Regions from separate parts of the Endozoicomonas sp. Mp262 genome, predicted to be linked through region 2. Evidence: predicted binding sites of a transcription regulator. Region 2 holds the regulator's gene; the other holds the start of a gene.
The links. The regulator LexA, encoded in region 2, represses DNA repair genes until DNA is damaged. The targets are predictions, from matches to a motif close to TACTGTNTANNTANACAGTA.
Positions count from the first base shown of each region.

Region 1: a site for LexA is predicted at 2,150-2,169, ahead of ruvC (crossover junction endodeoxyribonuclease RuvC). Genes of this name have one in related genera too.

Region 1 covers NZ_CP092489.1:4,833,354-4,837,779, reverse strand. Annotated here, with positions in the region: gene aspS (aspartate--tRNA ligase) at 1-1,011, shown strand, start outside; gene MJ595_RS21580 (YebC/PmpR family DNA-binding transcriptional regulator) at 1,093-1,839, shown strand; gene ruvC (crossover junction endodeoxyribonuclease RuvC) at 2,249-2,770, shown strand; gene MJ595_RS21570 (carboxymuconolactone decarboxylase family protein) at 2,763-3,302, opposite strand; gene ruvA (Holliday junction branch migration protein RuvA) at 3,647-4,255, shown strand; gene rarD (EamA family transporter RarD) at 4,309-4,426, opposite strand, start outside.
Region 2 covers NZ_CP092489.1:4,065,897-4,070,322, forward strand. Annotated here, with positions in the region: gene MJ595_RS17815 (SpoIIE family protein phosphatase) at 1-719, opposite strand, end outside; gene MJ595_RS17820 (L,D-transpeptidase) at 1,009-1,491, opposite strand; partial or broken gene MJ595_RS17825 (TetR family transcriptional regulator) at 1,537-2,157, opposite strand; gene lexA (transcriptional repressor LexA) at 2,291-2,881, shown strand; gene MJ595_RS17835 (hypothetical protein) at 3,019-3,258, opposite strand; gene MJ595_RS17840 (hypothetical protein) at 3,425-3,910, opposite strand; gene topA (type I DNA topoisomerase) at 4,015-4,426, opposite strand, start outside.

The DNA.
Region 1 (4,426 bases), 770 kb from region 2:
CTTAAGGATATTAAAGGCGTAGATCTGGGTGAATTCCCACAGATGAGCTATGAAGAAGCCATGCGTCGTTATGGCTCCGATAAGCCAGACCTGCGTATTCCTCTGGAGTTGGTAGATGTGGCTGACCTGATGGCCAGCATCGAATTCAAAGTATTCAAAGGCCCGGCTGAAGACCCTAAAGGCCGTGTGGCAGCCCTGAAAGTAACCGGTGGTGCTGAGCTGAGCCGTAAGCAGATTGATGAATACACTAAATTCGTCAGCATTTACGGTGCCAAAGGCCTGGCCTGGATCAAGGTGAATGCCATTGAAAATGGTGCTAATGGTCTGCAATCTCCTATCATCAAGTTCCTGGGTGAAGACGTGACCATGCAGATTATGGAACGCGTTGGAGCCCAGAATGGCGATATTGTGTTCTTTGGCGCAGATAAAGAGAAGGTTGTTAATGAAGCTCTGGGTGCACTGCGTTGCAAGCTGGGTGCTGACCTCAACCTGTTCACCCGTGAATGGGCACCTCTCTGGGTGGTTAACTTCCCCATGTTTGAGGAAGACGATAAAGGTAACCTCACGGCCCTGCACCATCCGTTTACTGCCCCAACCTGCACGCCAGACGAACTGATGGCCAATCCTGCAACAGCGCTGTCCAGAGCTTATGATATGGTTCTGAATGGTTACGAAGTAGGTGGTGGTTCTGTACGTATTCATGAAGAAACCATGCAGCAGACCGTATTCCGTGTGCTGAATATTGATGAAGAAGAGCAGCGGGAGAAGTTTGGCTTCCTGCTGGATGCCCTGAAGTACGGTGCGCCTCCTCACGGTGGTTTGGCGTTCGGCCTGGATCGTCTGGTGATGCTCATGTGCGGCACTGACAATATTCGTGAAGTGATTGCCTTCCCGAAAACCCAGTCTGCCGCCTGTCTGTTGACCCAGGCTCCGGGAACGGTTGATGCGAACCAACTGCGGGATCTGAACCTTCGTATCCGTCGTGATCCGGCATCTGCAGTCAGCCATTAATAATTACGGGCTGATTTTTACGTGATTTAAGTTAAAATCCACCGGTGTTTTTCATCGGTGGTTGAGTGATGAGGTTGTGCTATGGCAGGTCACAGTAAATGGGCCAATATTAAACACCGTAAAGCAGCGCAGGATGCCAAGCGGGGGAAAATTTTCACCAAGATTATCCGGGAGTTGGTGGTTGCAGCCAAACAGGGTGGTCCTAATGTTGATGATAATCCCAGTCTGCGTGCAGTGGTTGATAAGGCGCTGGGCGCTAATATGACCCGCGACACCATTAATCGTGCTATCGCCCGGGGTGCCGGTGGTGGTGAAGATACCAACATGGAAGCGGTAATCTACGAGGGTTATGGCAGTGGGGGTATTGCGGTATTGGTGGAGTGCCTGACTGATAACCGTAACCGGACCGTGGCAGAAGTACGCCATGCTTTCTCAAAGCATGGGGGTAATCTGGGTACTGATGGTTCTGTTGCTTACCTGTTTAGCAAGAAAGGCCAGATTTACTTCGAAGAAGGTACTGACGAAGACGCAGTGATGGAAGCAGCCCTGGAAGCAGGTGCTGAAGATGTTGTTGCTAACGATGATGGCTCCATTGAAGTCATTACCGAGTGGACCGATTTTATTTCTGTGAAGGAAGCCCTGGAGGCTGCGGGCCTGAAACCTGCCGGTGGTGAGGTAGCAATGATTGCTGCCACCCAGACTGAGCTGGATCTGGCAGGTGCTGAAAAAGTCATGAAGCTGGTGGATCGTCTGGAAGACCTTGATGATGTCCAGAATGTCTATACCAATGCAGATATTCCGGCAGAGGTGATGGAACAGCTGGGTTGATTCCGGTTTAAGCGGATTGATGGCAGGAGTGGTTCGCTGCTCTTGCCAGGCTCACCGTGTTTTGCTGCTACTGAGTGTTTTTTAATTAAATCCTGTCCTTGATTTAACTGGCCCTTACTTTTTATCTGGATTCAGAGATTTATGGTGACTGCTACCATAAAAAAAAGAGTAATGATGGATGTTAATGTAACCAGCACCCGAATATTTTCACTCATTGTGTAACCAACCTTCCGCTTATCACAAAACAGCTTATACCCACTTCTGCGGTGTTCCTAGGTTACTTTGGTAATGCCCTGTGAGGTCTTTGTAATTTTGTATGCACCTACAGTATTCTATAGATTGGTTTTTTACGTCTATTTAATTTCAAACAGCCTCTTAGAGTAAATATGGGAGGAATCTGGAGTATTGGATGGCCATTCTTATGGGCATAGACCCGGGGTCCAGGATTACGGGTTATGGCGTGATAGAGGAGCTGGGTTCCCGTTGCACCTATATTGCTTCCGGTTGTATTCGTATTAAGGATGCGGCTCTGCCCGAGCGTTTACAGAAAATATATGAGGGCATATCAACGGTTGTCGAACAGTACTGCCCCCGGAGTATCGGCGTAGAGCAGGTTTTTATGTCAAAGAATGCTGACTCTGCCTTGAAGCTTGGGCAGGCCAGGGGAGCTGCTATTGTTGCTGCGGTGAATCATGGCCTGGAAATTGAGGAGTATTCTGCAAGACAGGTTAAATTAGCCGTTGTGGGCAAAGGTTCGGCTGATAAATTTCAGGTGCAGCATATGGTTAAATCCATCCTTGGCCTGGATGATACCCCCCAGGCCGATGCTGCGGACGCCTTGGCTGTGGCACTTTGTCATGCACATACACGGGCCAGTATGGTGAGGATGGCTGGCGCCACGGGGCGGCGTAACCGTCGTTTTATTAGGTAAGAGAGCACAAATGGAAGGCCGCAGCGCTCAATACGATGTCCAGTATCTGATCGGGGCTGTAAAAGTGGCATAGCCTTTTCCAGGTTCGCAGCTCTATTTTCTGCTTTCGATAGAGGTCGTCGGTTACTTGAATCAGTAACTGTTCCTTATGACTCCAGCCCGGAGCAAAGCGGCCATTGGCAATAAGCTTGATATCACTTGGCGTTAACCCGTGATCCAGGGCAGCGGCAACAATCCCGGGCAAAAGATAGTGTGCTTTATTGAGGTAAGCGCTGCGCAAGGCAACCAGTGCCCTGTCATTTAAGGGAAGGCTGCTGTATCCCCGGACGTATTGGGCAAAGCTTTTTGCGGGTTTATCGAGCCGGGGCCTGACTTGATGATGCCGGTCCAGTATAGCCTGCATGCTGGCCAGGGGTTTTTTGAGGGTGTGACGGTATTGCTTACTATCCCCGTGGGGATGGTAGTCACTGGCCAGTTCCGCAGCCGCCAGGTACTTCCATAGTGAGCTCAGAAATAGTCTTAAGTTATACATGCTGTACGCTGAAAGGTATAAGTGTTTTCAGGATGAATTAGAGTATGGTTTAGGGATTCAGTTCCCGAACTGGAAGCATAGTTAGGGGTACTGACAAGGGTGTTAGGGGCTGTAGTGATTTAGGCTCGCTCCCAGGGTGTCGCGAAAGATATTTTGATTAACCACGGAGGCACAAAGGCACAGAGATTTATTGTTTGAAAATAAAAAAACGTGCCTTTGTGCCTCCGTGGTTAAAAAAACAGCAACAAGCCTGCTTTGTGCATGCCGCATTATGTTTTGCGAGATACTTGGGACGCTGGGAGCGAGAGGATAACTGTCGTAATAATCAGGAAACTGGAATTGGCATGATTGGAAGAATTAAGGGCATCTTAATTGAAAAGTATCCACCGGGGCTGCTGGTGGACGTTGCTGGAATAGGCTATGAAGTGGAAGCGCCCATGTCAGTTTTTTATAAACTGCCTGATGCCGGTGCTGAAGTGACTTTATACACACACTTTGTTGTTCGTGAGGATGCCCAGCTGCTGTATGGGTTTACCAACAGGAACGAAAGGGAGTTATTCAGGACACTGATTAAGGTGAATGGTGTGGGGCCAAAGCTGGCACTGACTATTCTGTCGGGAATCGAGGGCGAAGCATTTGTTCGTTGTGTCCATGAAAACGACAGCGCCACCCTGGTCAAACTTCCCGGTGTCGGAAAGAAAACGGCGGAGCGTTTGATTGTAGAAATGCGCGATAAGCTGGATAACTGGGCACCGGCCCCACTGCTGGATGGTACACCTTTGGGTATGGAACCTGTGGGTACTGTTTCGGCAGATGTGGAACAGGAAGCCGTATCTGCATTGATTACCCTGGGTTATAAGCCACAACAGGCCAGTAAGGTGGTGGGCAAAATATACAGTGATGGCATTACCAGTGAGGAACTGATCAGGCAGTCCCTGAAAAGTATGATTTAATGTTGGTCACAGGGAATAGACTGCTTATGCTATTCCCCATCAATTCTAGGATATCAATACTGAAGTGCAGCCTTTTGCTTCAAGAGCTTTATTGAATCAAGACTCACCAATCCCGCAGCAATACTAATCAATCCATAGGTAATCCACTGTGAACCGCTGAAGGGTTCTTTT
Region 2 (4,426 bases):
GCCAGCTGATACCCGGAGGAACCCTCAATCTTTCTTCGGTGCAGTGAGCCATTCCCTGTTTCCGACAGAATATTGTTCAGTGTGAATGAAAACAGGGCGGAAGGAATACCATGACCGGCAACATCCAGCTGATAAAAATAAATATGTTCATCATCAAGGGCCTGGTAACCAAACATATCACCGCCCAGATGTTTACTTGGCTTGAAAAACCAGTCAAATGCAGCGTCTTTTATTTTAGCCGGTTGGGTTAATAGCCCCTCCTGCGTTTTGGCCGCAGACTCAAGGTCTTTCTCTATAGTGGTAATAGCGCCGGACAACTCTTTATTTTTTTCTTCCAGCGCACGCTCCAGTTCAATAATGCGAATACCGGCCTTTAAACGGGCATCGAGTTCATCAAAATTGACCGGCTTGCTTAAGAAGTCATCAGCACCCTTATTAATACCCTCTACAACTGCTTTACTTTCAGTTTTCCCGGTTAGCAAAATAAAATAAAGATAACGCCCAAAATCATTTTCACGGATAGACTGGCATAGCTGAATACCATCCATTTCCGGCATCATCCAGTCACTGATCACAATTCGCACTTCAGGGTGAGCTTTTAACACTTCCAAAGCTTGAACACCATCTTCAGCTTCGAGAACCTGGTGCCCTTTCTTTTTTAGAATCACCGATAGCATCAAGCGTTGATCTCTGGCGTCTTCAACGATAAGTATGTTCATAGCGGACTAGATTATTCCATCCATGGGGCAGATTTATTGTTTACCTATAAGATTGAATATAGCTGGTCACACTATTTATGCACCCTTATCTCTACCAGGGTAATCGGGTCAACTATTTCACTCAACCATTCCTGAAGAGTCCTGCCACGGCTTCTTGCTCGTTTAATAATATGAACATCGCGGCCTTACAGAGATAACATAGATTTTGGATATCACCGTCAATAACCACTCCAACCGATTTTTAATTTATATAAATATCCCATTGTAAAATCACAATAAATACTTATTTTCAGCCGGAAACAATATCGATGAGAGTTCCTACAGCTACCTGCTCAAACAAATCAATCACATCCTTATTGCGCATGCGAATGCAGCCCTTTGATTCCGGCCTGCCCATGGGAGAACTATCCGGGGTGCCATGAATATAAATATACCGCCGCATACTGTCCACTGACCCGAGACGATTAACACCCACCTCTTTGCCGCTTAACCATAGGATACGTGTCAATATCCAGTCTTTTCGTTCAGGTTGAAGGATAGCCAGTTCCGGTGAATAAATCTCACCGGTCCACCTGCGACCGACAAACACCGCACACTCCGGTGCACCCCTGCCAATTTTCGCCCTGATAACATGCTTTCCAAGGGGAGTCTGTCCACTGCCTTCCTGCTGACCTACACCATTTAATCCCGTGGATACCGGGTAACTGATCATCCGGCCATCGTCCCCATGCAAGTGCAATTGCTGTTGCGATATATTAACCGAAATAAACACAGGCTCTCCTATGGCACCCTGTTATGCAGGAATCAATCAGGTATGGGCCCTGAGTCCCGCTGCCATAAACGGCACCATTTTTCGAAGAATGGCTTCAAGGTCATCATTCATACCATAATCACTTTGTGCGATAGCCCTGAGGGCATTGGCTCCGGACATGGTAAAAACCGTTGATCCCAAAATAAAATTAACCCGCCAGAACATATCGCCGGCAAGAAGGTGAGGGCACATTCCCACCAACAGTTTGAAATAGCGCTGGAAAACATCACCATAGGCTTCGTTAAGATACCGCTTAAGATGCCCCTGGGCTTCACTGTATGCCAGACCTATTAAACGCATAAAGACCGAAAGGTCATCGCCACTTCGAGGTTCAACAGCCATAATCTGATCCACCAGCAGATGCAATGCCGCTTCCAGGTCAGAATCCCTGCCCGTCCCACCGAAATCATCCAGCGCCTTGGCCATGTTCTCCGCAAAGGGATCCAGATAACGGGAGAATACCGCCTGAATCAACGCTTTTTTTGAGCCAAAATGGTAATTCACTGCAGCAAGGTTAACATTAGCCTTGCTGGTAATTGATCGTAATGATGTTTCCGAAAATCCCTGTTCAGCAAAAAGTAGTTCCGCCGCGTCCAGAATCCGCTCTACTGTTAACGAGTGTGACATGCGTTCAAAATGACCAATGACCCAAACAAATGTTTAAAACATAAGTTTGAAACCTGTCTGTGTCAAGATCGCTTGAATCCCTACAAATACTGGATATAATCACAGTAACTGTATAAAAACACAGAGTATCATGATCAAACTCACTAGACGCCAGTCTGAAATCCTGTCGCTGATAAAAAGCCATATTGAAGATACCGGATTTCCACCAACCCGTGCTGAAATAGCCAAAATCCTGGGCTTCCGCTCCCCCAATGCTGCTGAAGAGCATCTTCGGGCACTGGCCCGTAAAGGTGCCATTGAAATAAGTCCGGGAACATCACGGGGTATCAGAATTCCGTCCTTACCTTCCGGGCTTCCGATTATTGGCCAGGTCGCTGCAGGCAGCCCGGTATTGGCTGAAGAACATATTGAAAGTCACTTATTACTCAATCCGGCTTTTTTTTCTCCAAAAGCGGATTTTCTGCTCCGTGTTAAAGGCATGAGCATGAAAGATGTCGGAATACTTGATGGCGACTTGTTAGCAGTTCATAAAACCCATGAAGCGCGCAATGGCCAAATTGTCGTGGCAAGAATTGATAATGAAGTCACGGTCAAGCGCTTTGAAAAGAGGAAAAACAAAGTCTATCTCCACCCTGAAAACAATGAATTCGAAACACTTGAAATTGATTCCAATGAAAGTCAGTTTGCCATTGAAGGACTGAGCGTCGGAGTCATTCGAAATTAAAACAAGAGGGCTATTGACTTCTATGCTCAGGAAACAGCATTTCCCATAAGCCATTAAGTCCCGGAAAGCCAAATACCCACCAAGGCTTGCCGGACACTTAATTCAGTCCCGCAGAAGAGATAAGGATATTGTCAAGCTCAGTGCAATACCCTTTTTTCAGGAACCTCTGCCACGTTACCCTGAGATTCTCCCTGACGGCTCACCTCATTGATCCCTGCATCAAACATCACTTTAGCCACTTCAAGGTGGGCGCCTTGCAGGAAGGATTTTGCTTCTTCAGAAAACGTTAACGTCAGAAGCGGCTCTTCATCATCACTCCGTCTCAGAACGATTTCACCATCAGATAACTCAACAATCTCCAAAAATGCAGCCGCCATAACAACATAACCTACTGATTTATAACATTGGGTCGCATTGTGCAGGAAGGTTTGCATTCTTTCAAGAAAGCCGTCTATTGCGGAAAATCAGTCAGTGGTTCAAAGATCGGGGCGTGAGAAAAGCAAGAGCGGTTATTCCCTTTGCCCCCCCAACGACTGCCGGGTATTACCATTCAAAACTATAATTTCTGGCATAAGCCACCAGTTCAGACAGAGAATCCATAACATCCCGGGCACTTTCACCAGCAGGTAGCACATCCGGCGTTAAATCCTTCAGGAATATTTCGCTGGTTTTGGCCGTAGAGGGCACCATGGCCTGACGCAGTGCACTATTCTCATCAGCGGAATTAATGAGCTGTAAAAAGCCGGATTGATGCTCAAGCTGCCTGATATAGTCAAGCTCTGACGAATGCTGGCCACTCTCCTGAACCAGTGACACAGCCTCATTCAAATCAAAAGGTAGCACCTTGACATTCACCTGGTAACTTTCAAGCACTTCTGCCAATAAGGACCGGTAAGCCGTAGCCAGACTGATAATACTGGCCTCACGAAAAACCTGAACCTCACCACCCTCACTGGCCTCCCATGCCTTCAGATAGGTTCTGGCATGATACAGCATTTTATTGGTGACCCGTTGCCACTGGCCTGACATAGCTAAATCCCCATAGCCTGACCCGATTCCCGCTTATCTCGGCTACTGACTATCCAGTCAGCAGTGAGATAAGCCAGGAAAAGGGCATTTCGACACATTACCGGTTACGCTTTCTTGGAAGCAGCCTTGCTTTTCTTCTTGGTGTTTTTCTCCAGCCACCGCCCTTCCTCAAAGGTGGCACTCCATCCAGTGGCCTTGCCATCAACCTCACTCATTACATATTGCTGCTTGGTTTTACGGCTAAAACGAATAACGGCAGGATTACCTTCAGGGTCTGCTCTTGGTGCATCCAGGAGATAATTGTATTTACTGTCAATTTCTGCCTGATGGGGGAGTAGTTCAGAAACCAGAGGCGCCCGGGTCTCTCTGTTTTTAGGGAATTGACTGGCCGCCAAAAACAACCCTGAGGCACCATCGCGGAGGATATAGTGGTCTTCAACCTTAACGCACTTCAGCTCAGGCATGGGCACCGGATCCATCTTGGGAGGAGCAGGCTCACCATTTTTAAGCAGCTTA